Linked DNA regions of Iamia sp. SCSIO 61187. The protein of the gene in region 2 interacts with the protein of the main gene of each other region in a pairwise test. Links are inferred from orthologs where the notes say so. Each region holds a gene or a part of one and is shown on either strand. Other genes may lie near its edges. The genes, in order: HC251_RS22880 and def.

Region 1 (15,120 bases), 2.3 Mb from region 2 along the record:
CCGACCTGCCCCTGCACCCCCGGCTGGCCCGGATGGTCCTCGCCGGGGCCGGCGCCGGGCGGGGCTGGGAGGCGTGCCTGCTGGCCTGCCTGCTCGAGGAGCGCGACGTCCTGCGGGGCCGGCCCGACGAGGTGCCCGTCGACGCCGCCGAGCGGCTGCGCCTGCTGGCCGACGACCGGGCGTCGCACCCCCGGGCCGACCGCGACGCGGTCCGGACCGTGCGCCGCCGCGCCACCCAGGTCGCCCGCCGGGCCGGGATCCGCCGTCAGCCCGGCGTCGACCTGACCGCAGCCGGACCCCTGCTCGGCCTCGCCTACCCCGACCGCATCGCCCAGGCCCGCAGCGGCCGGCGCTACCGGCTCCGCAACGGCATCGGGGCCTGGGTGCCCGACGGCGACCCCCTCGGCGACGAGCCCTTCCTGGTCATCGCCGACCTGGACACCGGCCGGCGGGAGGCCGGTCGCGGTGACGGCCGGGTCCGCATCGCCGCCGCCCTCGACGAGGCCGACGTCGTGGAGCTGGGCGGGGCCGAGGTCGAGCGGCGGTCGATCGTCACCTGGGACGACGGGCGCGACGACCTGCGCGCCGTGACCGAGCGCCGCCTCGGCGCCCTCGTCCTGTCCCGGTCCGAGGATCGGGCCGAGCCCGGGGCGGCGACCACGACGGCCCTGCTCGACCGGGTCCGGGCCGCCGGGCTCGCCGTGCTCGGGTGGACCGACGGGGCCCGCGCCCTCCAGGCCCGGGCCGTGTTCGCGGCCCGGGTGGGCGACGGCTGGCCCGACCTGTCCGACGACGCCCTCGTCGCCGATCTCGACACCTGGCTGGCCCCGCTGCTCGGCGGCGCCCGGGGGCGCCGGGACCTCGAGGGCGTCGACGTGCTCGCCGCCCTGCGGGCCCGGCTGGGCCACCCGTGGCTGGGCCGGCTCGACGCCGTCGCCCCCCGGGCGGTCCGGCTGGGGTCGGGGCAGGAGGTCGCCGTCGCCTACGACGCCGGCGGCACGGAGCCGGCGATCCACGTCCGGGCCCAGGACCTCTTCGGCACGACCGTGCACCCGACGGTGGCCGAGGGCCGGGTGCCCGTCGTCGTCCACGTGCTCTCGCCCGCCGGCCGGCCCGTCCAGGTCACCGCCGACCTGCCCGGCTTCTGGGCCGGATCCTGGGCCGAGGTCCGCCGGGAGATGGCCGGCCGCTACCCCAAGCACCCCTGGCCGGCCGACCCCGCCTCGGCGACCCCGCCGCCGCCCCGGCGCCGGTCGACCCGTTGACGCGCCTGTGCGGTAGCCCCTGGGACGAGACCGCCCGTCGCGGCGACAGGAGCGGATCCCGCCGCAGGAGCGGCCGGCCTACCCCGGGTGGCTGGGGAGGGCGGGGTCGCCGGTCGTCGGCTGGATGACGACGAGCACGGCGTCGAGCGGGCGCTTGTGGGCGTTGCGGTAGACGTGGTCGCGGTGGCCGTCGAAGAGGACGGCGGCCCCGCTGCGGACGGTGTAGGTCTGGTCGGCGACGTCGAGGGTGAGCGTGCCCGACAGCACCGCCATCATCTCGCGGGTGCCCTCCATGTGGCCCTCGGAGTCGTGGCGATCGCCGGGGGCGAGCGTCCAGCGCCACAGCTCCACGTGCTCCCGCCGGTCGACCCCGACCAGGAGGTCCCCGGCCGAGCCCTCCTCGCCGGACCACAGGCGGATGACCTCGTCGGCCTCGACGACCCGGACCGACGCGGTGTCGGACAGCTCGACCAGCTGGGCGAGGGTCACCCCGTAGGCGTCGGCCACGCGGCACAGCGTCCCCATGCTCGGGTTGGTGCGGGCCTGCTCGATCTGCACGAGCATCCCCTTGCTCACGCCGGACCGCTCGGCCAGGCGCTCGAGCGACCACTGCCGCTCGGCGCGCAGCTTCCGCGTGTTGCGGGCGATGGCGGCCGCCACGACGTCGGGCTCGGGCACCCCCGCAGGCTACCGCCACCGACACCTCGGACCACTTGGGTGAAACCTCTGGTGCAGTGTGGGAGTCCATCACTACACTGCACCGACCGGTCCAACGCAGTGATCCAGGAGGGTCGTCCGTGTCCGTCATGCTCGCCCTGGGCGCCGCCGTCGTGTTCGGGTCCGCCGACTTCCTGGGCGGGCTGGCGTCGCGCCGGCGCGCCGCCCTGGCCGTCGCCCTGCTGTCGCAGCTCGCCGGGCTGGTCGCCCTCGTCACCGTGCTGCCGATGCTCGGCCCGGCCACGGTGGCCCCGCGAGACCTGGCCCTCGGCGCCCTCGGAGGCCTGTTCGGGTCGAGCGGCGTGGTCCTGCTGTTCCGGTCGCTGGCCCAGGGCCCCATGAGCGTGGTCGCCCCGGTCGCCGCCCTCACCGCCTCGGTCGTGCCCATCCTGGCCGGGGTGATCCAGGGCGAGCGGCCCGGCCCCTCCGCCCTCGTCGGCATCGCCGTGGCCCTGGTCGCCGTCTTCCTCATCACCCGCGAGGGCAGCGGGCGGGCCGCCCCGCTCGACGGCGCCGTCCTCCGGGTGGCAGCCACGGCCCTCGCCGCCGGCGCCCTCTTCGGGCTCTTCTTCGTCTGCCTGCACGGCACCGGTGACGACGCCGGGCTCTACCCGCTGCTCGGTGCCCGGCTGGCGTCGGTCCCCTTCCTGGCCGTGCTCCTCGTGACCCGTGGGGGCGGCGTCCGCGACGCCCTCGCCGGCCGGGGCTGGACGACGATCATCGCCAGCGGCGTGCTCGACATGGCCGCCAACGTGCTCTACCTCGTCGCCCTGCGGCACGGCCTGCTCGCCGTGGTCTCCGCCGTGACCGGCCTGTACCCGGCGACCACCGTGCTGCTGGCCCAGACCGTCCTCGACGAGCGCATGCACCGCACCCAGGTCGCCGGGCTGGCCGTGGCCGCCGTCGCCGCCACCCTCGTCGCCGTCTGATCCCTGCCCTCGCGGACGCGACGTGCCAGGCACGTCGCGTCCGGCTGGGTCCGCGCGGGGGATCGGGGTAGGGGGGGCCGGTGCGAGCTCCCGACTGGTCCCCCCACCCGACGGTCCTGCGCGGGACGGCCTACGCCGCCTGCTTCGTCGTGGTCGGCGTGGCCACGTGGATGGTGCTGGTCGTGCTCGGCCGCCTGGGCCTCGCCCTGTTCCCGCTGGGCGTCGCCCTCTTCGCCACCCGTGCGCTGAGCATCCCCGCCGGCTGGCTGCGGGGTCGGGGCTGGCGGCCGGCGCCGGCTGCCGCCTCCACGATGGTCGGGGCCCTCCTCGTCGTCGCCGGGATCGTCGCCGTCATCGCCCCGCCCATGGTCGAGGAGTTCAGCGACCTGGGGCCCACCGTGGACGACGGGATCAGCGAGATCGAGGACTGGATCGTCGAGGACAGCCCGTTCGACGTGACCCGCCAGGAGGTCGAGGAGGCCGAGGAGGAGATCGTGGACCGCGGCCGCGAGGCCCTCGCGAGCTCCGAGGAGGAGGTCACCCGGGGGGCGAGGGCGGCCGTGGCCGGGCTGGCCGGGCTGCTCCTCGCCCTGATCCTCACCTTCTTCGCCCTCAAGGACGGGCCCCGCTTCGTCGCCTGGATGGACGAGAAGACACCCGAGGACAAGCGGACGTCGGTGCGCGCCGTGGCCCAGGCGTCGTGGGACGCCCTCGGTGGCTACCTGCGCGGCGCCGGCCTGCTCGGCCTGGTCGAGGCCGTGGTGATCGGAGCCACCATGGCCATCGTCGGCTCCGGCCTGGTCATCCCGGTGATGATCCTCACCTTCGCCGCCGCCTTCGTGCCCATCGTGGGTGCCACCGTGGCCGGGGTGATCGCCGTCCTCGTGACGCTGGCCGCCGGGGGCCTGGTGCCCGCCCTGATCGTCGCCGTCGTGGCCGTCCTGGTGCAGCAGCTCGACAACGACCTGCTGGCGCCGTGGATCTACGGCAAGTCGCTGGAGCTCCACCCGGCCACGATCCTGGTGGCGATCACCGCCGGCACGGCCCTGTTCGGGTTCGTGGGGACGGTGCTGGCCGTCCCGCTGACCGCCACCGTCGTCAGCTCGGTCATCGCCGTGCGCGACGCCCGCGCCGCCGACCATCCGAAGGAGACGGCAGGAGAGGGGCCGGCGCCGCCGGCCGAGCCGGCCTGACCGGGGGGCGGCGACCGCCACCCCGTACCCTGCGCCCGTGGCCATCCACCACCTGCAGATCTGGGTCCCCGACCTGGGACGGGCCGAGCGCTCGTGGGGCTGGCTGCTCGACGAGCTCGGGTTCGTCCTCACCCGGACCTGGGTCCACGGCCGGGTGTGGCGCAAGCACGGGACCGGGATCGTCATCGAGCAGTCGCCCGACATGGTGCCGGGGATGCTGCACTCGCGGCTGCGCCCGGGGATGAACCACGTGGCCTTCCACGTCGACGACGCCGCCAGCCTGGAGGCCCTCGTGGCCGCCGCCCCCGGCCACGGGTGGACCTCGCTCGAGGGCGACCGCCACCCGCTCCCGTCGGGGTCCACCACCGCCTACATCGAGGACGCCGACGGCTTCGAGGTCGAGCTGGTGGCGCCCGAGGCCGCGTCCGGGTGAGCCGCTCCGGCCAGTCGTGGGAGGCCGCCGCCGACACGCCCGTCGAGGAGCGGTGGAACCACAACATCCACCGGCACCCGCTCCTGCTCGATGCCCTGCCCGACCCCTGCGGGCGGGCTCTCGACGTCGGCTGCGGCGACGGGGTGCTGACCTGGGCACTGGCCGACCGGGCGGCCGAGGTGGTGGCCGTCGACGTCGACGCCGCGAGCGTCGAGCGGACCCGGGCGCTGGTGGCCGGGCGCGAGCACGTCGAGGTCCTCCGGGCCGACGTCATAACCGCGGACCTGGCACCCGCATCGTTCGACGCCGTGCTCGCCGTCGCCGTGGTCCACCACCTCGGGCTCCGACCCGGGTTGGCCCGCCTCGCCTCCCTGGTCGCCCCCGGGGGCACCCTCGGCGTGGTGGGCCTGGCCCGATCCCGCTCCGGGTTCGACCTGGCCCACGACGCCGTGGGCGCGGTGGCGACGCGGGTCCTCCGTCGCCGCCGCGGGCTGTGGGAGGTGCGGGCGCCCACCGCCGACGGGCGCGACTCCTACACCGAGGTGCTGCGGGTCGCGACCCTGCTGCTCCCCGGCGTGCGCTACCGACGTCACGCCCTGTTCCGGTACTCGCTCGTCTGGACCCGCCCCGAGGACTGGTCGCCACCGTGAGCCGCCCCAGGCGGGCGACGGCGCTCCCTAGGCGGAGACGGCGCGCTCGAAGATGAGGATGGTGTTGCCGTCCTGGGAGTACACGTGGGCCAGGCGCCAGCCGTCGGCGCCCTTCTTGTTCAGGTCGCCGGTGAGCGAGCGCATGTTGATGCTGCCCTTGTTGACCTCGGCGTGGTACTCGTACCGGTACATGGGGACCCCCCAGGGTCGATCGGTGGACGGGGCACGCTAACCCCGGCCGCGGCGGTGTCGCGGGGGGTGGCCATGATGGGGGGATGACGACGACCGCCGCCCCCGACCGGGCCCAGGAGCTCCTCGAGCGGCTGGCCGGCCCCGAGGCCGTGCTCCGCCCCGAGCAGGCCGCGGCGATCGAGGCGGTCACCACCGACGGCGGCCGCGCCCTCGTCGTCCAGCGCACCGGCTTCGGGAAGTCGGCCATCTACTTCATCGCCACCCGGCTGCGGCGCGACGCCGGCGCCGGCCCCACCCTCGTGGTGTCGCCCCTGCTGGCGCTGATGCGCGACCAGGTGGCGGCGGCCGAGCGGCTCGGGGTCCGCTCAGCCACCATCAACTCCACCAACCTCGACGACTGGGATGCCATCGAGGAGCAGATCGCCGGGGGCGAGCTCGACCTGCTGTGCATCAGCCCGGAGCGGCTCAACAACCCCGGCTTCGTGCGCCGTGTCCTGCCCCGCCTCAGCGCCGGGCTCGGCCTCCTCGTGGTCGACGAGGCCCACTGCATCAGCGACTGGGGCCACGACTTCCGCCCCGACTACCGGCGCATCCGCGACGCCATCGCCTCGCTGTCGCCCGGCACCCCGGTGCTGGCCACCACGGCGACGGCCAACGAGCGGGTCTGCGCCGACGTGGCCGAGCAGCTCGGGGCCGACGTGGTGACCATGCGGGGGACCCTCGACCGCGAGTCACTGCACCTCGGGGTGGCGGCCCTGCCGTCGATGGCCCACCGGCTGGCCTGGATCGCCCAGCGCGTCGCCGCCGTCGAGGGCACCGGCATCGTCTACTGCCTCACCGTCGCCCAGACCGCCCTGGTGGCCGACTTCCTCCGGTCCGAGGGCCTCGACGCCCACGCCTACTCCTCCGACACCCACCCCGACGACCGCCTGCGGCTCGAGGACGACTTCAAGGGCAACGGGCTCAAGGCGCTCGTCGCCACCTCCGCCCTGGGGATGGGGGTCGACAAGCCCGACGTGTCGTTCGTGTTCCACCTCGGCGCCCCGCCGTCGCCCATCGCCTACTACCAGCAGGTCGGACGGGCCGGGCGGGCCGTGCCCTACGCCGAGGCCTGGCTCCTGCCGGGCGAGGAGGACCAGGCCATCTGGTCCTGGTTCGCCGGCGTCGGGCTGCCGCCCGAGGACCTGTGCCGACGGGTGCTCGACGCCTTCGAGGCGGCCGGGGGCGAGCCCCTCGGGCTGATGGAGCTCGAGCGCGAGGTCGACCTGCGCCGGGGCCGGCTCGAGACGCTGCTCAAGATCCTCGACGTCGACGGCGCCGTCGCCCGCGAGGGCCGCGGCTGGGTCCGCACCGACCGGCCGTGGACCTACGACCGCGAGCGGGTCGAGCGCGTCCGCCAGGCGCGCGACGACGAGGCCGACGCCATGCTCGCCTACGCCCGGGGCGAGCGCTGCCACATGGCCTTCCTCCGCGACGCCCTCGACGACCCCCTGGTGGCGGCGGAGGGCCCGTGCGGGCGGTGCGCGGTGTGCACCGGCGGCGGCGACCCGGTCGCCCTCGACCCGGCGGTGGTGCGCCGGGCCACCGAGCTGCTGCGGGGCGTCGACATCCCGATCGAGCCCCGCAAGCAGTGGGCTCGCGGGCTGGCCGAGCCCCGGGGCAACGTCAAGGCCGACCGCCGGGCCGAGGAGGGCCGGGCCCTCGCCCGCGTCGACGACGCCGGGTGGTGGCCGGTGGTGCAGCGCGCCCTGGCGTCGGGCGAGGTCGACGACGAGATGGTCCTGGGCATCGCCCGCACCCTCAAGCGCTGGCCGTGGGAGCAGCGGCCCACCTGGGTGACGTGGATCCCGTCGTCCCGCCCCCGGCGGGAGGCGCTCCTCGCCGCCGTGGCCCACCGCATCGGCGAGCTGGGGAAGCTCCCCGTCGCCGGGGCCGTGGTCCGGCTCCGCCCCGGCCCACCGCAGGGCGAGCAGCACAACGCCGCCCACAAGCTCACCAACGTGTGGGGCGCCTTCGGTGTCGAGGGCTCCGCCCTGCCCGGCGTCGACGTCCGGACCGGCCCGGTGCTGGTCATCGACGACGTCTGGGACTCGGGGTGGACGATGACCGTCGTCGCCGACCTCCTGCGCGGCGCGGGCACCGGGCCCGTGCTCCCCCTCGCCCTGGCGCGCCGCTGAGAGCCCGGGCGCGCCGTTGGACGCCGGTCAGGCCGCCGCCGCGTCGACGAGACCCGTCAGGCCGCCGCGGCGAGCCCGAACACCCGCTCGGCGTTCCCGCCGAGGAACAGGGCCCGGGCCTCGTCGTCGAGGCCGAGGTCGTCGAGGCGGGCCAGGGCGCGCGACGGGCTGAGCATGGGCCAGTTGGTGCCGAACAGGACCCGGTCGCGGCCCCGGCCCCGCATGTAGTCGACGAGCGGGGCCGGCAGCCGGTGGACGACGTAGGCCGACGTGTCGACGTAGAGGTTGGGGTACTTGGTGGCCAGCGAGAGCACCTCGTCGATCCACGGGTAGCCGACGTGCCCGCCGACGACGACGAGCTCGGGGAGGTCGAGCAGGACGTCGTCGAGGTAGGGGATGGGCCGGCCGGGCTCCGAGCGGCACAGCGGCCCGGTGTGGCCGATCTGGGTGCAGAGCGGGACCCCCAGCTCCACGCAGGCCACGTACAGCGGGTAGTAGCGGCGGTCGTTCGGCGGCAGGTCCCAGAGCCACGGGACCACCCGCACGGCCACGAAGCCGAGCTCGGTGACGGCCCGGCGGACCTCGCGCACGGCGGCCACCGGGTCGCGGAGGTCGGCGGTGGCGACGCCGCGGAGGCGGTCGGGGTGGCGGGCGACGAGGGCGGCCACCTCGTCGTTGTCGACGAGCATCCCCTGCGGGCCGCACCACGCCGCCATCAGGGCCAGGTCGACCCCGGCCCGGTCCATGGCCCCGAGGGTGTCCTCGTCGGAGGTGGAGATCCCGTCCTCCTGGCCCGTCCAGCGGAGGAGGGTGGCCAGCCAGGGCTGCGCCGCGAACGTGGGGTTGGGCTGCTGGGCCCAGGCGTCGATGATCATCCCCCCAAGATACTGAACATGTGAAGTAATGTGGCGCGGTGTCCGCCGCCCACACCGAGCGCCTCTACTTCCACCTCCAGCTGGCCGCCGGGCGGCTCCGGGCCGAGGCCGACCGCGCCTGCCTGGACGCCGCCGGGGTCACCACCGCCCAGGCCGCCGCCCTGGCGGTGGTCGCGGGCCGGCCGGGCACGACCCAGAAGGAGGTGGCCCGGGCCCTGCACCAGGCCGAGTCGGCGGTGACGACCCTCGTCCGCCGGCTGCTGGCGGCCGACCTCGTCACCCGCACCCCCAGCGCCGCCGACGGGCGGGCCTGGGCCCTCGACCTCACCCCGACCGGCCGCCGAGCCCTGGCGCAGGTCGAGGTGGCCTTCGGCGCCGTGAACGACCGCATCGACGCCGTGCTCGACCCCGACGAGGTGGCGTCCCTCGCCGCCCGGCTGCGGCTGCTCGCCGGGACCTGACGTCGCCCGGACCGCTGCCGCCCCCCGGTCGGTGTCCGACGGCCGAGGGCGGGCAGGGCTCGGGTCCGCGACCCAGGAAGAGGTACGTCGAACGATGGCCGACCGCACCCCGCACACCACGACCGACGCCGGGATCCCGGTCGAGAGCGACGAGCACTCCCTGACCGTCGGACCCGGCGGCCCGATCCTGCTCCAGGACCACTACCTGATCGAGCAGATGGCGCAGTTCAACCGGGAGCGCATCCCCGAGCGCCAGCCCCACGCCAAGGGCAGCGGGGCCTTCGGACGCTTCGAGGTGCTCGAGGACGTCAGCCGCCACACCAAGGCCGCCGTCTTCCAGCCCGGCACCACCACCGACGCCCTGATCCGGTTCTCGACCGTGGCCGGTGAGCGCGGCAGCCCCGACACCTGGCGGGACCCCCGTGGCTTCGCCCTCAAGCTGTACACGACCGAGGGCAACTACGACATGGTCGGCAACAACACGCCCGTGTTCTTCGTCAAGGACCCGATGAAGTTCCAGCACTTCATCCGGTCACAGAAGCGGCGGGCCGACAACGGCCTGCGCGACCACGACATGCAGTGGGACTTCTGGACGCTCTCCCCGGAGTCGGCCCACCAGGTCACCTGGCTGATGGGCGACCGGGGCATCCCCCGCACCTGGCGCCACATGAACGGCTACAGCAGCCACACCTACATGTGGGTCAACGCCGACGGCGAGCGCTCCTGGGTCAAGTACCACTTCAAGACCGACCAGGGCATCGAGACCTTCACCCAGGACGAGGCCGACCAGATGGCCTCGATCGACACCGACTACCACCAGCGCGACCTGTTCGAGCACATCCGCGACGGCGAGCACCCCAGCTGGACGCTCAAGGTCCAGGTCATGCCGTACGAGGACGCCAAGGACTACCGGTTCAACCCGTTCGACCTGACCAAGGTGTGGCCCCACGGCGACTACCCGCTGATCGACGTCGGGCGGCTGACGCTCGACCGGAACCCCACCGACATGCACACCGAGATCGAGCAGGCGGCGTTCCAGCCCAACAACCTGGTGCCCGGCATCGGCCCGAGCCCCGATCGGATGCTGCTGGCCCGGCTGTTCTCCTACGCCGACGCCCACCGCCACCGGGTCGGCGCCAACTACCATCAGGTGCCGGTCAACAAGCCGCAGTGCCCTGTCCACAGCTACAGCAAGGACGGGGCCATGCGGGTGGAGAACGTCTCGGACCCCGTCTACGCCCCGAACTCCTACGGCGGGCCGGCGGCCGACGTCGCCCGCTACGGCGAGCCCGCCGGCTGGGAGGCCGACGGCGAGATCACCCGGGCGGCGTACGTCGCCCACGCCGAGGACGACGACTGGGGTCAGCCCGGCACCCTCGTGCGCGAGGTGCTCGACGACGACGCCCGCGGCCGCCTGGTCGACAACGTCGTCGGCCACCTGCTCAACGGCGTGTCCGAGCCGGTCCTGGTGCGCGCCTTCGAGTACTGGTCGAACGTCGACGCCGACCTCGGCAAGAAGATCGAGCAGGGCGTCCGCGACAAGCAGGACGAGACCGACCCCAAGGCCGCCGACCAGGGCAACGCCGCCCGCGGCGACGCCCAGGCCAAGGCCTAGCCACCCGCCGGCCACGGAAGGTGCCTGGCACCTTCCGTGGCGCCCGGCCCCGCGTCGGCGTCAGGCCTGCTCGTTCGGCTCGGCCTGCTCAGCCTGGTGGGACTGGATCGCCGACATGACGGCGGCGCCGGCCTCGCCGATGAAGGTGGGCCGGTTCTCGGCGGCCCAGTCCCGGCTGGCGGTGAGCGAGGCCGCCGACCCCTGGAACACCGGCATCACGTAGCGGGAGAACAGCTCGTAGGAGCGCAGCGTCTCCACCCGGTCGGCCCACTCGTGGGCCATCAGGAGGAAGGTGCCGAACCCCTTGGACTGGGTGCCGAGCCGCTCGAGCTGGGCGATGGCGTCGTCGGGCGTGCCGATGACGGCGAAGCCCGAGGCGTTCAGGGCGTCGACCAGGCTGTCGTGGTCGGTCGTGTCGGGGGCGAGGGGGAGGGCGGCGACGCGCTGGAAGTAGTCGACCCAGTCGCCGAGGCCGAAGGCGACGTCGGCGATGGCCTGCTCGCGGGTGTCGGCGATGTGCATGGGCCCGACGAGCCGCCAGGCGTCCCGGTCGGCGACGGTGCCGAACTCGGCCGCCCGCTGCTCCACGACGTCCCAGTGGTAGCCGAGGGCGTCGAACCCGCCCTGGCTCGTCGCCCCGATGGAGAGGAGCCCGGTGCCGAACCGGCCGGCGGCGCGCGGCCCCGCCGGTGAGACCTGGGCCGCCACCGCCACCTCCATGTGCGGTCGCTGGAAGGGCCGCAGCTGCAGCCGGGCGTCGCGCAGGGTGAACCAGTCGGTCTCGTAGGTGACCGGCTCGTCGCCGCGGAGGAGGAGCAAGATGGCCTCCAGCGCCTCCTCCATCATGTCCCGCTGCCGGGCGACCTCGATGCCCATCATGTAGGCGTCCGAGGGCAGGGCACCGGGGCCGACGCCGAGCATCACCCGGCCGCCGGAGAGGTGGTCGAGCAGCACCATGCGGTCGGCCAGCATCAGCGGCTGGTGGTACGGCAGCGACGACACACCCGTGCCCAGGCGGATGCGTCGGGTCCGCTCGGCGGCGGCGGCGATGAACACCTCCGGCGAGGCGATGATCTCGAAGCCGGCCGAGTGGTGCTCTCCGATCCACGCCTCGTCGAAGCCGAGCCGGTCGAGGTGCTCGACCAGCTCGAGGTCCCGGCGCAGGGCGAGCGTCGGGTTCTGCCCCACGGGGTGGAACGGGGCGAGGAAGATGCCGAAGCGGCGGGGTCCGGGCGCGTGGGGTCCGGGTGAGGGATCAGCCATGGTCGGGCAGCCTGCCCGACGCGTCCGCTCGGCGCGTGGCCGGAGCTGCCGGCCGGGGCCTCAGCCGCCGGCGGCGACCAGCTCGGCGATCTGGACGGCGTTGAGGGCGGCGCCCTTGCGGAGGTTGTCGTTGGACACGAAGAACGCCAGGCCCCGCCCGTCGGGCACGGTCTCGTCGACCCGGATGCGACCCACGAAGGTGGGGTCGGCACCGGCGGCTTGGAGCGGCGTGGGCACGTCGGTCAGCACCACCTCGGGCCCGGCGGCGGCCAGCGCCTCGCGGGCCTCGGCCGGCGTGATCGGGTCGGCGAAGCGGGCGTTGATCGACAGCGAGTGGCCGGTGAACACCGGGACCCGCACGCAGAGGGCCGACACCAGCAGGCCGGGGATGCCCAGGATCTTCTTGCTCTCGTCGCGGAGCTTTTGGTCCTCGCCGGTCTCGTCGAGGCCGTCGTCGACGAACGTCCCGCACTGCGGGATGACGTTGTAGGCGATCGTCGTCGGGAACTTGTCGGACTCGGGGAAGGTGACGGCCGACCCGTCGTGGGTGAGCTCGACCGCCTTGTCGCCGGCCGCCGCGACCTGGGCGGCGAAGGCCTCGACGCCGGCCAGCCCCTGGCCCGAGGTGGCCTGGTAGGTGGAGATCACCATGGCCTCGAGCCCGGCCACCTCGTGCAGGGCCTTGAGCGGCGCCATGCCGGCCATGGTCGTGCAGTTGGGGTTGGCGATGATGCCCTTGGGCCGGTCGGCGGCGGCGGCGTCGTTCACGCCGGCGACGACCAGCGGCACCTGCGGGTCCATCCGCCACGCCGAGGAGTTGTCGATCACGACCGGGCCGGAGGCGGCGATGGCCTCGGCGGTGGCCCGGCTGGCCGCCCCGCCGGCCGACATCAGCACGATGTCGAGGCCCGACAGGTCGGCGGTGGCCACGTCCTCGACGGTGATCTCGCCGCCCCGCCACGGCAGCGCCGTGCCGGCCGAGCGGGACGAGGCCAGGAACCGGACCTCGTCGGCGGGGAAGGCCCGCTCCTGCAAGATGGTGCGCATCACGCCGCCGACCTGGCCGGTGGCTCCGACGATCCCGATCCTCATGGGGAGCAAGGCTACCGGCGGACCGCCGCCGACCCGGTGGCCGATTCCCGGGGCCGGGGCCCCGGTGGTCGGCGATCCGGACGCGACGTGCCTGGCACGTCGCGTCCCGGGTGCGGTCGCCACCCGCAAGCGACCGATGACGCCCCGACTACCCGACGGGGGTCTGGTCGAGGCCGAAGGCGGCGTGGAGGACGGCGACGGCCTTGTCGAGGTCGGCCTCGCGGACGATGCACGAGATGCGGATGGCCGAGGTCGAGATCATCTCGATGTTGATGCCGTTGGCGGCCAGCGTCTCGAACACCGTGGCGGCCACGCCGGGGTGGGACTTCATGCCGGCGCCGACGAGGCTCACCCGGCCGATGCCGTCGTCGGGGGTGACGACCTCGGCGCCGATCTCGCCGGCCAGCTCCTCGCACACCGCCTGCCCGGCGGGGAGGTCGGCCTTCGGCAGCGTGAACGAGATGTCGGTGCGCCCGGCCTCGGACACGTTCTGCACGATCATGTCCACGTTGACGTCCCGGCCGGCGAGGCTGCGGAACAGCCGGCCGGCGATGCCGGGCTGGTCGGGCACGCCCGCCAGGGTGATCTTGGCCTCGGAGGCGTCGCCGACGACACCTGACACCATGGCCTGCTCCATCAGCGGGTCCTCCTCGTCGATCCAGGTGCCCGGCTCCCAGGTGAAGGCCGAGCGGACGTGCAGCGGCACCTTGTGGGTGCGGGCGTACTCGACGGCGCGCATGGCCGGCTTGGGGCAGCCGCAGGCGCACATCTCGAGCATCTCGTCGAAGCTGACCCGCGCCAGGCGCCGGGCCTCGGGCACCACGCGCGGGTCGGTGGTGAAGATCCCCGACACGTCGGTGTAGAGCTCGCACACCCCGCCCAGGGCCTGGGCAAGGGCCACGGCCGTGGTGTCGGAGCCGCCCCGGCCGAAGAAGGTGACGTTGCGCTCGGTCGACACGCCCTGCGAGCCCCCGACGACGGGCACCCGGCCCTCGGCCAGCGCCTGGCGGATCCGGTCGGGGCGGACCTCGACGATCTTGGCGTTCATGTGGGTGGTGTCGGTGATGAACCCGGCCTGGCTGCCGGTGAAGGACTCGGCCTCCACCCCCAGCTCGTGGAGGGCCATGGTGACCAGGGCGGTGGCCTTGCGCTCGCCGGCGGTGATGAGCATGTCCATCTCCCGGCCGGCGGGCCGGGACGAGATCTGGCTGGCCAGGTACAGCAGGTCGTCGGTCTCCTTGCCCATGGCCGAGACGACCAGGACGACCTCGTCGCCCCGCCGGCGCGTCCGGGCGACGTGGTCCGCGACCTCGCGCATGCGGTCGGGGTCGGCGACCGACGTCCCTCCGAACTTCTGCACGACCAGAGCCACGAGGGATGACCCTACCGACCGCCGGCAACCTGCCCCCAGCGATCGGGCATCGCCGGCGGCGCCGGAGCCCGGTGGGCGACGCAGGAGCGCGGGGTCAGGTGCGGGACACCAACCGGGCCGGTGCCGACGACCCGGCCCATCCCCAGAGGGCGGCGAACGTGACGACGACGGACCCCGCGAGCGCGCCGGCACCCCACACCTGGGCCTGGTCGCTCAGCGCCCCGTCCCCGAGCGAGAGCGCCATCGCCGCCCCGGCGGCCACCAGCCCGACCAGCGCCAGGCGGATCGCCACCACCTCGACGTGGGTGAGCTCGGGGTCGTCCGACACCGCGGTGTGGGTCGCCCCGTCGCTGCGGAGCTGGCTCTCGAGCCAGCGGACGGGGGCGGTCACGGCCACGACCACGACGGGGGCCCAGACGAGGAGGATGCCGGCCAGCCAGGCCCGGTCGCCGACGCCGAGGGGCCCCGACCGGTCGACGACGGCGGCCGCCGCGAACGTCGCCATGGCCGTGGTCAGCAGGGCCAGGAGGGCCTTCACGTAGCGGAGGACGATCGTCTGGCCCCGGAGGACGTGGCGCACCATCCCGTGCTCGACCTTGGCGACCTCCTCGAGGAGGTCGCGGGGGTGCGAGGCGGCGAGGGTGAACAGCGCGCCGGCCCGCCCGACGTCCGACGCGCCGGCGGCGTCGCCCAGCCCGTACACCGTGAGCCGCCGGTCGACCCGGGCCCGGGCGGCCACGTTGGCGGGGACCAGCAGCTCCACCGCGGCGTCGGTGCGGCGGGCGGCGTCGAGCCGGGCGGCGGCCTCGGGCCCGAGCTCGTCGGCCGGGAGGCGCAGGGCGGTGAGGGTGAGGCGGGGGGTGAACGTCTCCCCGGTCTCGTGCCG
Region 2 (15,229 bases):
GTGGCCGGCGCCGGCGACGTCGACGGCGACGGTCGGGACGACCTGCTGATCGGGGCCGACGGCGTCTCCAACGCCACGACCGGACCCCGGGCCGGCGGCGCCGCCGTCGTCTTCGGGTCCGACCGCTCCGCCCCCGTCTACACCGACCCGTCGGCCGCGACGGGCCAGTCGGTGTTCACCTGCGCCGACGCCGGCCCCGTCACCGACCCCGCGGCCTGCACCACGCCGGCCCGCCGCGGCTACTGGATCGACGGGGCGGCGGCGGCGGACTCCGCCGGCTACTCGGTCGCCGGCATCGGCGACGTCGACGGCGACGAGATCCCCGACCTCGTACTCGGCGCCTGGGGCCACGACCCGGTCGACCCCCAGGCGCCCGAGGGCCCGCTCCTCACGGGTGCCGGCGCGACCTACGTCGTCTTCGGCGACCCGGCCGCGGTCACCGTGCCCCTGGCGTCGCTCGTCGGGGACGGCGGCTACCGGCTCGATGGCAGCGCCGCCGGCGACCGCTTCGGCCGCCAGGTCGGCGCCCTGGGCGACGTCGACGGCAACGGCGCCGCCGACCTCGCCGTCGGGGCGGACTTCGCGGCCCGCCCCGACGCTCAGATGGGCGAGGTGACCGTGGCCCTCATGGGCCCGCTGGCGTCGGCCGTGACGGTCGACGGGCCCGCCTCGGCCGCGGTCGGCGACGAGGTCACCTTCACCGCCACGGTCACCAAGCGGGCCGGCGCCGAGACCGAGGTCGCCGCCGGCACCGTGGCCTTCACCGCCGGCGGTGCCCCCGTCGAGGGGTGCGAGGGCGTCGCCGTGATCGCCGGCCAGGCCGCGTGCACGACCGTCTTCACCGGCGCCATGAGCGGGGAGGTGCGGGCCGCCTACTCCGGCACCGCGACCCTCCAGCCCGGCGCCGCCGCCATCCCGTTCGCGGTCGCCGCCCCCCGGACCGCCGACGAGGCCTGGGTCCTGGCCACCCACGAGGACCTCCTCGGGAGGGCCCCCGCCGACCCGGAGCTGGCCGCCGCCGTGGCCCGCCTCGGCGCCGGGACCTCCCGGGCCACGGTGGCCCGCGAGCTGTCGACGACGCGGGAGTGGATCGAGGTCTCGATCCGCCGCTTCTACCTCGACACCCTCGACCGCGAGCCCGACGCCGCCGGCCTGGCCTTCTGGGTCGGCGAGGTCCAGGGCCGGCGCCGGACCCTGGCCGCGGTGGCCGCCCGGTTCTACTCCTCGACCGAGTACCACCGGAACGCCGGAGGGACCGACGCCGATTGGGTGGCCGACGTGTACGAGAAGGTGCTCGGGCGCAGCCCGAGCCCGGGCGACCTCGTGTTCTGGGTCGATCAGGCCCGGGCCAGGGGCCGGACCTGGGTGGCCACCCGCATCGACGCCTCGATCGAGTCCCGCCGGGCGCGGGTCCAGCTCCTCTACACCGCGCTGCTCGACCGGGAGGCCGACCCCGACGGCCTCGCCTTCTGGGCCGACCGCATCCGCACCTCCGGCGACCTGGCCCTCGCCGTCCACCTCGTCGTCTCCGCCGAGTACGCCGAGCGCGCCCTGGTCCGGTTCCCGTGAGGCGGGCCCGCGCCCTCGCCCTCGCCGGGCTCCTCGTCGCCACCCTGGCGGCGTGCAACGTCGTCGACCTCGGGGGGTCGACCGCCCTCACCGTGGCGGCCGACGGGTCCGTCCCCGTCGTCGTGCGGTGCACCGGCGGCACGGCCTGCTCCGGCACCGTCCGGGTCCGCGTCGGCGGGCGCGACAGCCCGTTCCGCTCCTTCTCGGCCCCAGCGGGTGGCAGCCGGTCCGTCGTGGTCCGGCTCACCTCCGACCAGCAGGCAGCCGTCGCCCCGGGCGCCACCGTCACCGGCGAGGTCCGGATCAAGGAGAACGCGCCGGCCGACCTCCCCGTCCGCGGCCTCGCGGTGACCCTCACCCGGGCGGCACCTCCGGAGCCCCCGACGTCGAAGGCCTACCGCGAGCGCAACTGGACGCCGACCGCACGCGACACCTGCAGCGCGGACCTCCACCGGTCCTTCTCGGTCGTCGGCCCCGACGGCAAGCTGTACCCCACCTGGCACCCGCCTGCGGTCGTCGACCCGGCCACGGGCCAGGAGTGCACCTTCGGCCACGAGCACGGTGACGACCCGAGCAGCTCGGACATCTACACCTGGGTGACCGACTTCCTCGACGCCGACCCGGCCCGCGGCCGGGGGATCCCCTTCGGCTACGTGAGCGAGGCCCTCGACACCTGGTCGGCGACGACCGGCGCCGTCACCCGCCACGAGGACAACGTCGGCCACAAGGTCGTCGTCGCCGACGACGTGCGGATGGTCACCGCGTCACCCCGCGGCTACGTCCGCGACGACGCCGGCCAGATCGTGACCTGCGACGTCCTGATGAAGGTCCACCAGGGCTCGCACTCGGGCGACGCCCTGGTCAACAACGCCCACGAGCTGCTGTACGCGGCACGCTGCACCGACGGCACCGAGGTCATCTCCTCGACGATGACCCGCTTCGGCGACGCCAACGAGTTCAACCGCTCGTGCGACGGCCAGCTGGTGACGACCGCCGGCAGCGACCTGCCCGACGGCGACGGTGGGCTCCGACTCATCCCGGACCAGCACTGCATCGACCGGGACGTCCTCGTCCCCCCCGACCGGACCAGCTCGATCTGGGCGCTGTACGAGGTGTGGCAGTCGGCCAACACCCTCACCACCGCCGACGGGGCCCCGCTGGCGTCGTTCGACCCGTGGTTCGGAGTGCGCAACCCGGCCCGGGCCCACGCCGGCGGCGTGAACAACCTGATCTGCTCGCTCGTCGACGTCACCGACATGACGGACGCCGCCGACGGGGGGACGGCGCGGGGCTACCCGTTCGACGAGGTGGCCCGCCACGAGGCGTCGACCGGGGCGCAGCTGGACCGGACCGACCCGGCCTCGCCGTTCGACGGGGCCCAGCGGGACTTCTACCTGCACACCACCGAGGTCACCAACGCCGGCGGGCCGACGACGTGGTTCACCGACCCCTACGGGGGCGATGCCGTCACGGCCGCGACGCCGGGCCGGGTCCGCCAGCACGTGAGCAGCACCAGCAACGATCACTGGCCCGACCTCGAGCGCCGCAGCTTCGACCTCCAGCGCGACCACGGCCACGCCAACGGCGTCCACGCCCCGAACTGACGGATCAGGGGGTCCAGGCGGGGTCCCGGCCGGCGACGCCGAGCAGACGGTCGAGGACCGGGGCGTCCTCGGCGACGGCGACCTCGGGGCCGAAGGCGCCCATCCGCCGGCCCACCTCGGCCATGGCGGACAGCTCGGCGTGGGCGACCTCGAGCAGCGGGTCGGGCCAGCTCGGCTGCTGGCCCGTCGCCCGGGCCAGGTCCCAGCCGTGCACCACCAGCTCGGCCAGCACGATGCCGCCGACGGTCGCCGCCGGCATCTCCATCGGTCCGCCCATCCGGGTGGTCCCCTCCCACGCCCCAGGGGCGGACCAGGCCGCCGTCAGGGCGGCGACGTGGGCCTCCAGCCCGGCCCGCCACGAGCCCTCGGCGGGGACCTCGTCGCCCTCCGGCGGCGGCACGACCTCCTTGCGCCCGGCGCCGACCAGCGACGGGCCCCAGTGGAGGAGGTGGCCGACGAGCGCGGCCACGTCGTAGTCGGCGCACGGCGTGGCCGCGTCGAGCTGGTCGTCGCCGATGCCCTCGACGATGGCGGTGAAGGTGGCCGCGGCGGCGGGGACGAGGGTCTCGGGGCTGGGTCGGGCGTCGTCCATGGGCGTGACGGTACGACGACCCGCTCGGCCGGTCTTGGACGAACACGACGTACCCTCGCCGGGGTGGAGCGCGACCCCCGTGGCCTGGGCGGTGCCTGGGCCGAGCACCAGAGCCTGTCGTTCCCGGACCCGCCCCCCGACCTGGCGCCGTGGGTCGAGCGGCTCTGGGCCGTGTCGTGGTCGTACAACGCCCCCTACCGCCAGGTGCTCCTCCCCCACGCCCAGGTCCACCTGACGTTCCCGTCCGACACCGTCCCGACGATCACCGGCGCCGCCACGCGCGCCCGGCAACGCGTCCTCGACGGCGACGGCGCGGTGGTGGGCGTGGCCTTCCGACCCGGTGTGGTCCGCCCCCTCGTGGGTCGCTCGGTGTCGAGCCTGACCGACCTCTCGATCCCCGCCGCCGACGTGCTCGGACCCGGCCTGCCGTCGGACCCCGACCCGGACGAGGTCGTCGCCCTCCTCCGCCGGGTGCTCCCCGCTCCCGACCCCGTCGGGCTGTGGTGCGCCGAGGTCGTGGACCGCATCCACGCCGACACGGACCTCCGACGGGTGGGCGACCTGGCGGCCTCGGTCGGGACCTCGGTCCGCCAGCTCCAGCGACGCTTCGCCGAGCACGTCGGCGTCGGGCCCAAGTGGATCATCCGGCGCCGCCGCCTCCACGAGGTGACCGAGCGGCTCGCCGCCGGCGAGCGGGTCGACTGGGCCGGGCTGGCCGCCGAGCTGGGCTACGCCGACCAGGCCCACCTCACCCGCGACGTCACCTCGCTGTTCGGTGAGCCGCCGACCGCCCACGCCGCCCGGTACTGACGGCACGGGGGCGGTCGACGGCTACCCGGCGATCCGCTCCAGGAGGCGGACCATCTCGACGGCGGTGTGGGCGCCCTCCTCGCCGACGTTGTGGCCCCCGGGGCCCTCGGAGCGCTCCAGCGCCTGGTCCATGTCCTCGGTGGTGAGGACGCCGAAGATGATCGGCACCCCGGTGGCCAGGCCGGCCCGGAGGATGCCGGCGGCGCACTCCCCCGCCACCGCCTCGTAGTGGGTCGTCGCCCCCCGGATCACGCAGCCCAGGCCGATCACGGCGTCGACCGAGCCCGACTCGGCGAACGCCTTGGCGGCCAGGGGGATCTCGAACGCGCCCGGCACCCACTCGACGATCGGCTCGGGGGCCCCGAGGGCCTCCAGGCCCCGGGTGACCCCGTCGAGCAGCCGGAAGGTGATGGCGTCGTTGAAGCGGCCGGCCACGACCGCGACCCGCACGCCGGCGCCGTCGAGGGCGGGCTGGACCCGCCGGTCCGAGACGGCGTCGCCGGCCATCAGCCCTCCTCGCCGCTGGCGGTGTCGAGCTGCGCCGGCGAGCCTGCGAGTGGCGAGGGGAGGCTCGCCGGAGGGGTCGGGGCCGCCCCCTCGGCGACCTCGTCGAGCCCCTCGAGCAGGTGGCCCATGCGGTCGCGCTTGGTCCGCAGGTAGGCGATGTTCTCGGCGTTGGGGGCGACGATCGACGGCACCCGGGCGGTGATGTCGAGGCCGAAGCCCTCGAGGCCGCCGTACTTGGCCGGGTTGTTGGTGATGACCCGCATGGTCGTGACGCCCAGCTCGTTCAGGATCTGGGCACCGATGCCGTACTCGCGGCTGTCGACGGGCAGGCCGAGGTCGGTGTTGGCGTCGACGGTGTCGCGGCCCTCGTCCTGGAGGGTGTAGGCGCGGATCTTGTGCCCGATGCCGATGCCGCGGCCCTCGTGGCCGCGCAGGTAGACGATGACGCCCTTGCCCTCGGCGGCGATCATCTCCATGGCCGCGTCGAGCTGCACCCCGCAGTCGCAGCGCATCGACCCGAACACGTCGCCGGTGAGGCACTCGCTGTGCACCCGGACGAGGACGTCGTCGGCGCCGTTGACCGAGCCCTTGACCATGGCGACGTGCTGCTCACCGTCGAGGACGGACTCGAACACGTAGCTGGTGAAGTCACCCCAGCGGGTGGGGATGCGGGCCTCCGCCACCCGGCGCACCAGCTTCTCGGTGCGGCGCCGGTAGCGGATCAGGTCGGCGATGGAGATGAAGAGGAGGCCGTGCTCCTCGGCGAAGCGCGCCAGCTCCGGCACCCGGGCCATGTCCATCTTGTCCTCGTCGACGATCTCGCAGAGGACCCCGGCGGGGGCCAGCCCGGCGAGGCGGGCCAGGTCGATGGCCGCCTCGGTGTGGCCGGCCCGCTTGAGCACGCCGCCCTCGCGCCCCACGAGCGGGAAGATGTGGCCGGGTCGGGCCAGGTCCCCCGGCCGGGTCGCCGGGTCGACGAGCGAGGCGATGGTCTTGGCCCGGTCGTGGGCCGAGATGCCGGTGCTGGTGTCGTGGCGGTAGTCGATGGTGACGGTGAAGGCCGTCCGCATGCTCTCGGTGTTCTGCTCCACCATGGGCCGCAGGTCGAGCTCGGCCGCCCGCTCGGGGGTGACCGGTGCGCAGATGACCCCCGAGCTGTGCTTCAGGAAGAAGGCGATCTTCTCGGGGGTGACGGCCTCGGCCGCCATGATGAGGTCGCCCTCGTTCTCGCGGTCCTCGTCGTCGACGACGACCACGATCTCGCCCCGCCCGATGGCGGCGATGGCCTCGTCGATCCGGGCGAAGCCGGCGCCGGCCCCGTCAGGGTGGCGGGTGGGGTCGGTGGACGTGAAGGGGGTGTCGGTCACGGTGTCCTCCAGGGGACGGTGGTGGTCCGGCCCGCGGGGCGGTGCCGGCCGATGGGGGTCACGAGGCGTCCTCGACCAGGGCGGCAGCCTCGGCGGGGTGGGCCAGGTAGTGGGCGACGAGGCGCTCGACGTGCTTGGCGGTCACGTCGACCTCGAGGTTGACGCCGTCGCCGGGGCGGCGGACGCCGAGGGTGGTCACGGCGATGGTGTGGGGGATCAGGGCGACGCTGAGGCCGTCGTCGTGCACGGCGGCGACGGTGAGGCTCACGCCGTCGATGGCGATCGAGCCCTTGTGCACCACGTAGCGGCGCAGGGCGTCGGGGACGCGGACGCGCAGGTCGGGGGCGGCCGTCACCACGGTCCCCACACCGTCGACGTGGCCCTGGACGACGTGGCCGCCCAGCCGGTCGGCGGCGCGGACCGGGCGCTCGAGGTTCACCCGGTCGCCCGCGCCGAGACGGCCGAGGGTGGTGCGGGCGAAGGTCTCGTCGACCACGTCGGCCTCCCACCACCCGTCGCCGAGGGTGACGACGGTGAGGCAGGTCCCGTCGACGGCGATGGAGTCGCCGATGGCGGCGTCGGAGGTGACCAGGTCGGCGGCCACCCGCAGGCGGGGTCCGGCCACGGACACGATCGTGCCCATCTCCTCCACGATGCCGGTGAACATCAGCGCGGGCCTCCTGCGGTGACGGCGGGTCGGAGGTCGACCCGGATGTCGGTCCCGACGGCGCGGACCGAGGTGAGCTCGCCCCGCCAGATGTCGGCGACGGTGGCGGCACCGGGGCCCCGGAACAGCCCGGGCCCGTCCTCGCCCCCGCTGAGCGCCGGAGCGAGGTAGGTGACGTACTCGTCGACGAGGCCGGCCCGGTGGAAGGCGCCGGCCACGGTGGCCCCGCCCTCGACCAGCGCCTGGAGGACGCCGTCCTCCCCCAGCCGCTCCAGCAGGTCGTCGAGGTCGCCGTCGGCGGCCGTCCACTCGGTGCAGGGGTGGACCCTGGCCCCCTCGGGGGCCCGCCCGAGTACCACGCGGTGGGGGTCGGGCCCCTCGACCAGGCGGGTCGTGAGCGACGGGTCGTCGGTCGCCACCGTGCCCGCGCCGACGATGATCGCCTGGCTCTCGGCGCGGAGGCGGTGGGCGTCGGTCCGGGCCTCGGTGCCGGTGATCCACTGCGAGCTGCCGTCGGCGGCCGCCGTGCGGCCGTCGAGCGTGGCCGCCAGCTTGAGGATCACCCACGGTCGGCCGGTGCGCCGGTGGTGCAGGTAGGGCTCGAGCTGCTCGGCGACCTCGGTGGCCCGGCACCCGATCTCGACGGCGACGCCGGCGTCGCGGAGGAGGGCCAGCCCGGCCCCGGCGACCAGCGGGTCGGGGTCGGACACGCCCACCACGACCCGACGCACCCCCGCCTGCACCAGGGCCTCGGCGCACGGCCCGGTGCGGCCGGTGTGGGCGCAGGGCTCGAGGGTGGCGTAGACGACGGCCCCCCGGGTCTTGGCCTCGCCCCCGGCGGCCCGGGCGGCGTCGAGGGCGACGATCTCGGCGTGGCGCCCGCCGGGCGGCTCGGTGGCCCCGGTGTGGACCGAGCCGTCGGCCGACACGACGAGGGCGCCGACCCACGGGTTGGGGGCGGTGGAGGTCCGGACGGACGCGCCGAGCTCGATGGCCATCGCCATGCGCTGCTCGTCGGTCGTCTGGGGCACTGGCCCTCCCTGGGCGCGTGAGGCTCGCAGGGGGGACGTCGACACCAGGCGCGCGGACGATCCGAGCGCCGTGGGTGACCTCGCTTCCATCCGGACTGTGACCGTCGGCCCCGGGTTTCCACCGGGTCAGCCCCACCGGCCGAGGCCGGAGGGGGTCGTGGGCTCTCACCACCGGTCGGGACTTCCACCCAACCCCGCGAGGTGCGGTTATGCAGTTGTGGCCCGCAGCATAGGACGAGAACGCGTTCCATCTCCCCTGCCGAGACGGACGTCACTGAAGCCATGTCGTCGCCGACCGGCGAGACCACCGCGTCCGGCGCGCGTCTCTGGGTGCCTCCCGATGGCGACGACGCTCGCTGTGGGCCTGGCGGCAGCCCCGGAGGCTCGGGAGCGAAGCCCCAGCCCGAGCCGGCGAGCTCGCGAGCTTCGGCGGGGATGGGCCCGGCCGCACCCCGGTGCCGCAGACGAGCCCGCCTGCGACATTGCTTCAGTGGGGTCGGTGGCCCGCCATGAGGTCGAGGGCGTGGGGGATGACGTCCAGGACGGCATCCAGGCACTCGACCGATCCCGAGGGCGAGCCGGGCGTGTTGAGCACGAGGGCGTGGCCCACGGTGCCGGCGACGCCCCGCGACAGGCGGCCGAGCGGGCTCACGAGGCGCATGGCCTCGGCCAGCCCGGGGGCCTCGCGCTCGACGACCCGACGGGTGCCCTCGGGGGTGAGGTCGCGGGGGCCGAAGCCGGTGCCGCCGGTGGTGACGACCAGGCCGGCGAAGCCGGCGGTGGCCCGGCGGAGGGCGTCGGCCACCTCGGCCACCCCGTCGGGGGTGACCATCCGGTCGACGACGTCGAAGCCGGCGGCGGTGAGCCGCTCCTCGAGGGCGGCGCCGGAGCGGTCCTCGCGCACCCCGTCGACGACGCCGTCGGACACGGTCACGACCTTGGCGGAGAACATGCCCCCACCCTGCCACGTCACCGCAGGTCCGCCGTCTCCCGGGCGCGGAGCAGCCGTCGCCAGCCGGTGCCCGGGGTGGCGAGCCCGGTGACCTGGTCGCTGTGCTCGCAGCGGGCGCCGTAGGCGACGACGTATCCGTGGGCGGCGTCGGCCAGCTCCCGCTCGGCGGCGGTGAGCGCCGCCCCCCGGGCCTCGCCGTACGCGGCCAGGAAGGCCCGGCCCTCGGCGATCGTCGGGTGGGGGTCGGGGGTGCCCCAGACCACGGTGAACCCGGCGGCGGCCTGCCCGACGAGGACCGCCTCGGGCGCCCGGACGAGGGCGTCCCAGTCGAACACGGCGAGGACCCGGCCGGTGGCGTCGACGTGGATGTGCTCGGCCCGCCAGTCGACGTGGCCCACGACCCGGGGGGCGCCGGCGGCCGCCCGCACCAACCGGCGCCGGAGCCCCACGGCCAGGTCGTCGATCCACTCCCCTCCCGCGAGGGTGAGGTCGAACCGGGGGTCGTGGGGCGGGTCGGGCCACAGGGCGGCGGCCGGGAGGGCGATCCCCCACGGCTCGTGGAGGGCGACGCGGGCCGGGGCCACCTCGGTGGCGGCCACGACCAGCTCCCGCAGCAGCCGGGCCGTCGTCGCCCGCCCCTCGGCGGTGCGGGCATCGATCGGCGCACCGCCGTCGACGCGGACCTCGGCCCCGGCGACGGCCGATCCCCACGGGTGCAGCGCCCCCACCGGGCGGGGCACGGGGAAGCCGGCGTCGGCCAGCGCCGCCTGCACCGCCCGGGACTCGGCGACGCGGGCGGCCTGCTCGCCGGGCCGCACCTTGACGACCACGGCCCGGCCGTCGGCCAGGTCGACGGCGACCACCAGCCCCGAGCTCTCCTCGGACCAGAGGACGGTGGCCACCTCGGCCCCGAGGTGCTCCCGGCACCAGGTCGCCGCGTCGGCCCCCGCGAACCGGGGCTCGGGCGGGCTCAACCGGGCAGGCGGTAGCGGTGGAGGGCCATGCCGTCGGTGCCCTCGGCCTGCGGCAGGAGCAGCGCCCCCCTCCCCCACGGCACCCACGGGTCGCCCGGGGGCGGGAGGGGCTCCAGGTCGGGCCGGACCTCGGCGACGACGGTGTCGACCCCGGTGGTCTCGCGGGCGGTCAGCGTGCACACGGACACCACGAGGAGACCACCGGGGCGCACCAGGTCGGCGGCCGCCCGCACCAGGTCGACCTGGAGCCGGGCCAGCCGGTCGATCGACTCGGGCACCATGCGCCAGCGGGCGTCGGCCCGCCGGTGGAGGACGCCGAGCCCCGAGCAGGGTGCGTCGACGAGGACCCGGTCGAACGCCGCCGCCGGGAACGGGGTCGACCGGCCGTCGGCGACGACGGGGTGGACGCGGTCGGACGTGCCCGTGCGCGCCGCGTTGCCGGCGATGAGGCCGACCCGCCCGGGGCGGACGTCGGCCGCGACCACGTCGGCCCCGGTGCCGGCCAGGGCGGTGGCCTTGCCACCGGGGGCGGCGCAGAGGTCGAGCACCCGGTCACCCGGGCCGGCGTCCACCAGCTCGGCGACCCACTGCGACGCCAGGTCCTGGGTGTAGCCGTCGTCGCGGACCGTCACGGTGGCCGAGGCGTTCATGGCCTCCAGCGCCGCCAGGGCCCGCTCGGGGCCCAGGTCCTCGGTCAGCCGCTCGACGATCCAGTCCGGGTAGCTGAGGGCGGTGGCCGGGTCGGGGAAGCAGCGGCCGTGCTCGTCGTGCTCGGCCGCGACCTTGCGCAGGACGGCGTTGACGAGGCCGCGGGACCGCTTGGGCGCGGCGCTGACCGCGGTGGTGACGGCGGCGTGCGGGGGCATGCCCAGGATCACCAGCTGGTAGGCGCCGAGGCGGAGGGCGCTGCGGGTCCGGGCGTCGAGGGGGCGGTCGCCGGTGACGAAGCGATCGACGAGCCAGTCGCAGGCCCGGCGCATCCGGGTCGTGCCGTAGACCAGCTCGGTGGCCAGGCCCCGGTCGCGGGCGTCGAGCGTCGAGCGCTCCAGAGCCGGGCCGAGGGCGAGGTTGGCGAAGGCCCCGCCCTCCTCGATCCGCACCAGGGCCTCGACCGCGACCCGGCGGGCGTCGGGCGGTCGCTCGTCGGAGCCGGCGTCGCCCGAGGCGTCCCGGGGCGGGCCCCGCCGGGCCGGACGGCGGTCTCCGCCCGCGGCGGCCGAGGCCCCCCGGGCGGCGGCCTGCTCGGCCCGGGCCTTGCGCACCTTCTTGGCCTTGCGCCGGGCGGCCCCGCTGGCCCGCTCGAGGTGCACGTCGTCGGGAGCGCGGGGTCCGTCCCAGTCCGTCATCGTCGGGCTCGCTCGCCGTACCCGCTCATGCGCCGAGGACCTCGTCGTCGGCCAGGCGGGCGCCGTTGGCCCAGGCCGGGCCCAGGACGCGGCCCCGCCCCTCGGGCTGGACCTCGTCGAGGACGAGGTGGCCGTCGCCGGCGGCGACCACGACGGCACCGTCGACGAGCCGCACCGCGCCGGGCTCGGCCCCGCTCGCGGCCCGGTCGACGTGCGCCTCCCAGACGCGCAGGCGCGCCCCGCGGAAGGTCGTCCACGCCCCCCCGACGCGCACCACGCGGTGCAGCTCGGCGGCGGGGCGGGACCAGTCGAGGAACAGGTCGCCGGGGCGGATCTTCTTGGCGTAGGTCGGCTCGCCGTCCTGCGGGGTCGGCTCGCCCAGACCCGCGGTCAGGGTCTCGACGAGGAGGCGGGCGCCGACCTCGGACAGCTCCTCGCGCAGCTCGGCCGCGGTGGCGTCGGGCCCGATCGGGATCTCGGCGACGGCGTGCACGCCCCCGGCGTCGAGGGCCTCGACCACCTCCATGATGCAGACGCCCGTCGTCTCGTCGCCGGCGAGGAGGGCGCGCTCGACCGGCGCGGCGCCGCGCCACCGTGGCAGGAGCGAGAAGTGGATGTTGACCATGGGCAGGGCGGCGAGGAGGTCGGCCCGCAGGATCTCGCCGTAGGCCACGACCACGCCCAGGTCGGCCCCGGCGGCGGCGGCGTCCTCGACGCGGTCGGTCACCGCCAGACCCAGCTCGAGGGCGGCGGCCTTCACCGGCGACGGGCTCGTCGCCCCGCCCCGGCCCCGGCGCCGGTCGGGCTGCGAGATCACCAGGACGATGTCGAACCCGGCCGCGACCAGCGCCCGGAGGGCGGGGACCGACGCCGCCGGGGTGCCGAGGAACACGAGCCGGCGCGGGTGGCGCGGGGGGACGGCGGGCGGAGCGCTCATCGGTGCGCGATCTCGGGAGGGGTCAGGGGAGGAGCGACGAGGGGCCGGCGTCGGTCCCGACGCGGTCGGCCCGGGCCAGCATGAGCTCGCGGACGGCCCGCTTGGCCTCGACCCGCTGGTCGTCGTCGAGGCGCTCGGTCATGAGGACGCCGTCGAGGTGGTCGATCTCGTGCTGGTACATGCGGGCGGCCAGCTCGTCGGCCTCGATCGACACGTCGTTGCCGTCGAGGTCGAGCCCGACGACGTGGACCGTCTTGGGCCGGGCGATCTCCCAGTAGAGCCCCGGGATCGACAGGCAGCCCTCGCTGTAGAGCCACTCGTCGTCGCCGTACTCCTCGATGCGGGGGTTGACGATGGTGACGGGCTCGGGGTCGTCGGGCAGGTGGTACACGACCAGGCGCTTGCGCACCCCCACCTGGGGGGCGGCCACGGCCAGCCCGTCGGCCTCGTACATGGCGTCGACCATCCCCTCGACCACCTGCACCAGGGCACCGTCGATGTCGGTGACGTCGGCCGCGACCTCCCGCAGGACCGGGTCCCCGATGATCCGGATGTCGTAGGCGGCCATGGCGTCCCACGCTATCGGGTCGCCTACCGTCCACAGGTGCCCGAGGGACCGCCGAACCACTACTTCTCGGCCCGACCGACGGCTCGCTCCAAGCCGGGGCGGGCCCGGCTCGAGCTCCCCGAGGACGACCACGCCCTCGTGCTGCGGACCGACGCCGGCGTCTTCTCGGCGGGCGGGGTCGACCCGGGGACCCGCGTGCTGCTCGAGGACGGGGCCCGGCCGGAGCCGACCGACCGGGTGATCGCCGACGTCGGCTGCGGGTACGGGCCCATCACCATCGCCCTCGCCCGGCGCGCCCCCGACGCCGTCGTGTGGGCGATCGACGTCAACGAGCGGGCGCTCGAGCTGACGGCCGCCAACGCCGAGGCCCTCGGCGTGGGTGACCGGGTGCGGGTGGCGACCCCCGACGCAGTCCCCTCCGACCTCGTCGTCGACCGGTTCTGGTCGAACCCGCCGATCCGGGTGGGCAAGGCCGCCCTCCACGACGTGCTGGCCACGTGGCTGGCCCGGGTCGCCCCCGGCGGCGGCGCCCACCTGGTGGTGGGCAAGAACCTGGGCGCCGACTCGCTCCACCGGTGGCTGGCCGACCAGGGCCACAGCGTCACCCGACGGGCCAGCCGGAAGGGCTACCGGCTGCTGGACGTCGTACCGGGTGGCTGAGCACCTCGTCGAGCCCGAGCCCCAGGGCCCGTCGACGCCGCTGACGCTGCTGCGGGACCGAACGTTCGGGCCGTTCTTCTTCGGGAACCTGGTCTCCAACGCCGGCAACTGGTTCCAGAACCTGGCCGCGGCCGTCGTCGTCTACGAGCTGACCGAGTCGAACACGCTCGTCGGTGTCGTGAGCGTGCTCCAGTTCACGGCCACGCTGCTCCTGTCGCCCTGGGCCGGCGTGGCCGGCGACCGCTACGACCGGCGGCGGCTCCTCATCGGCGCCCAGCTGCTGTCGGCGACGGGGGCCGGCGCCCTGGCCGTCGCCGTCCTCGCCCTCGGGGTCGACGGGCTGGGCGGACCCGTCCCGGTGTTCGCGGCCACGGTCGTCATCGGCGTCGGCTACGCCATGTCGGTCCCGATGGTCCAGGCCATCGTCCCCCAGCTGGTCGAGGCGCGGGACCTCGACGGCGCCATCGCCCTCTCGTCGGTGACGTTCAACCTCGCCCGCGCCATCGGCCCGGCGGCCGCGGGGGCGCTCATCGCCGCCGCCGGGGTGGCCGCGGCCTTCGGCGTCAACGCCCTCACCTTCGTCGTGATGGTCGTGGTGCTGCTGGCGATCCGGCCTCACCCGACCCCCGCCCGCGACCCCGACGCCGACCGGTCACTCCGCGCCGGGTTCCGATGGGTGCGCGCCGACCGGGTGGCCGTGCCGGTGATGCTCGCCACGCTGGCCGTCGGCTGGGGATCGGATCCGGTCAACACCCTGACCCCCGCGGTCGCCGAGCAGCTGGGGCGGGGCGACGGCTTCGTCGGCGCCCTGGTCTCGGCCTTCGGGGCCGGGGCGGCGGCGTCGGCCCTCGTCGTCGAGCGCGTCCGTCGGCGGCTCGGGCACCGCGGCACGACCCAGCTCGGTCTGGGCCTGCTCGCCACCGGGATGGTCGGCCTCGCCGCCGCGCCCGGCCCGGTGCCCGCCGTCGCCGCCCTGGCCGTGGCCGGCTCGGGGTTCCTGGTCGGCATCACGTCGCTCAACGGCGCCATCCAACGGCGCGTGCCCGAGGCCATGCGCGCCCGGGTCATGGCCCTGTGGTCCGTCTCCCTGCTCGGCGTCCGCCCGCTCGCCGCCCTCGTCGACGGGGGCCTCGCCGACCTCACCTCGGTGTCGACCGCCCTCGCCGTCGCCAGCATCGTTCCGGTCGTCGCCCTGGTCGCCCTGGCCCGCACCGACCTCGACCCCGACGACGGGGGTGACCGGGCCTCCCGCGCCCCGACGTTCTGAGCCAGGAACCGGTCACGGGTGGCCGCCCTCTGGCTCAGAACCGACCCGCCGCACCCCACCCCCGTTCTGAGCCAGGATCCGGTCACGGATGGCCGACCTCTGGCTCAGAACCGAGGAGGACCGACCGGTGCCTCAGGCCCGGAGGGGGTCGACGTCGATGCGGAGGCGGCCGGGCGGTCGCTCCACGGCCGCGAGGGCGTCGCAGAGGGTGCGGTGGTCGTCGGCCCGGACCCGCCACGCGCCCGCGCCGGCCTGGACCTCGACCCCGGGCGGCCGCCCCAGGGCGGCCACGAAGGCCGGGGCGGCCTCGCCGGAGATGTCGGCCACGGCAGCGAAGGGCGCCAGCCGGAACGTCCGGCGGACGAGCTCCTCGGCCTC

The links.
Region 1: the proteins of def (region 2) and HC251_RS22880 interact in binary tests that used the Escherichia coli proteins (3 or more experiments, as listed by UniProt). The link is inferred for Iamia sp. SCSIO 61187 from one-to-one orthologs.

The regions. Positions count from the first base shown.
Region 1 is NZ_CP050948.1:4,746,603-4,761,722, reverse strand. Bases 10,847-13,658 are described here. They hold HC251_RS22880 (aspartate-semialdehyde dehydrogenase), read right to left. Parts: upstream 12,863-13,658; coding sequence 11,831-12,862; downstream 10,847-11,830. Other genes in these bases: HC251_RS22875 (aspartate kinase), read right to left, coding at 13,011-13,658; HC251_RS22885 (LLM class flavin-dependent oxidoreductase), read right to left, coding at 10,847-11,770. Also shown: ATP-dependent helicase HrpB, read left to right, coding at 1-1,265; HC251_RS22935 (helix-turn-helix domain-containing protein), read right to left, coding at 1,344-1,943; HC251_RS22930 (DMT family transporter), read left to right, coding at 2,072-2,911; HC251_RS22925 (AI-2E family transporter), read left to right, coding at 2,992-4,104; HC251_RS22920 (VOC family protein), read left to right, coding at 4,142-4,537; HC251_RS22915 (bifunctional 2-polyprenyl-6-hydroxyphenol methylase/3-demethylubiquinol 3-O-methyltransferase UbiG), read left to right, coding at 4,534-5,187; HC251_RS22910 (hypothetical protein), read right to left, coding at 5,215-5,379; HC251_RS22905 (RecQ family ATP-dependent DNA helicase), read left to right, coding at 5,463-7,556; HC251_RS22900 (amidohydrolase family protein), read right to left, coding at 7,613-8,431; HC251_RS22895 (MarR family winged helix-turn-helix transcriptional regulator), read left to right, coding at 8,470-8,892; HC251_RS22890 (catalase), read left to right, coding at 8,987-10,507; more of HC251_RS22885, read right to left, coding at 10,568-10,846; more of HC251_RS22875, read right to left, coding at 13,659-14,234; HC251_RS22870 (hypothetical protein), read right to left, coding at 14,329-15,120.
Region 2 is NZ_CP050948.1:2,483,162-2,498,390, forward strand. The notes cover bases 11,152-14,072. They hold def (peptide deformylase), read right to left. Parts: upstream 12,925-14,072; coding sequence 12,379-12,924; downstream 11,152-12,378. Other genes in these bases: HC251_RS11960 (transcription antitermination factor NusB), read right to left, coding at 11,152-11,419; fmt (methionyl-tRNA formyltransferase), read right to left, coding at 11,445-12,356; HC251_RS11975 (class I SAM-dependent methyltransferase), read left to right, coding at 12,961-13,584; HC251_RS11980 (MFS transporter), read left to right, coding at 13,577-14,072. Also shown: HC251_RS11910 (DUF4214 domain-containing protein), read left to right, coding at 1-1,569; HC251_RS11915 (hypothetical protein), read left to right, coding at 1,566-3,173; HC251_RS11920 (TIGR03086 family metal-binding protein), read right to left, coding at 3,178-3,765; HC251_RS11925 (AraC family transcriptional regulator), read left to right, coding at 3,829-4,575; ribH (6,7-dimethyl-8-ribityllumazine synthase), read right to left, coding at 4,597-5,082; HC251_RS11935 (bifunctional 3,4-dihydroxy-2-butanone-4-phosphate synthase/GTP cyclohydrolase II), read right to left, coding at 5,082-6,449; HC251_RS11940 (riboflavin synthase), read right to left, coding at 6,508-7,116; bifunctional diaminohydroxyphosphoribosylaminopyrimidine deaminase/5-amino-6-(5-phosphoribosylamino)uracil reductase RibD, read right to left, coding at 7,116-8,147; HC251_RS11950 (molybdenum cofactor biosynthesis protein B), read right to left, coding at 8,635-9,099; HC251_RS11955 (phosphotransferase), read right to left, coding at 9,117-10,073; more of HC251_RS11960, read right to left, coding at 10,070-11,151; more of HC251_RS11980, read left to right, coding at 14,073-14,851; HC251_RS11985 (hypothetical protein), read right to left, coding at 14,984-15,229. UniProt on the Escherichia coli protein: Removes the formyl group from the N-terminal Met of newly synthesized proteins. Requires at least a dipeptide for an efficient rate of reaction. N-terminal L-methionine is a prerequisite for activity but the enzyme has broad specificity at other positions.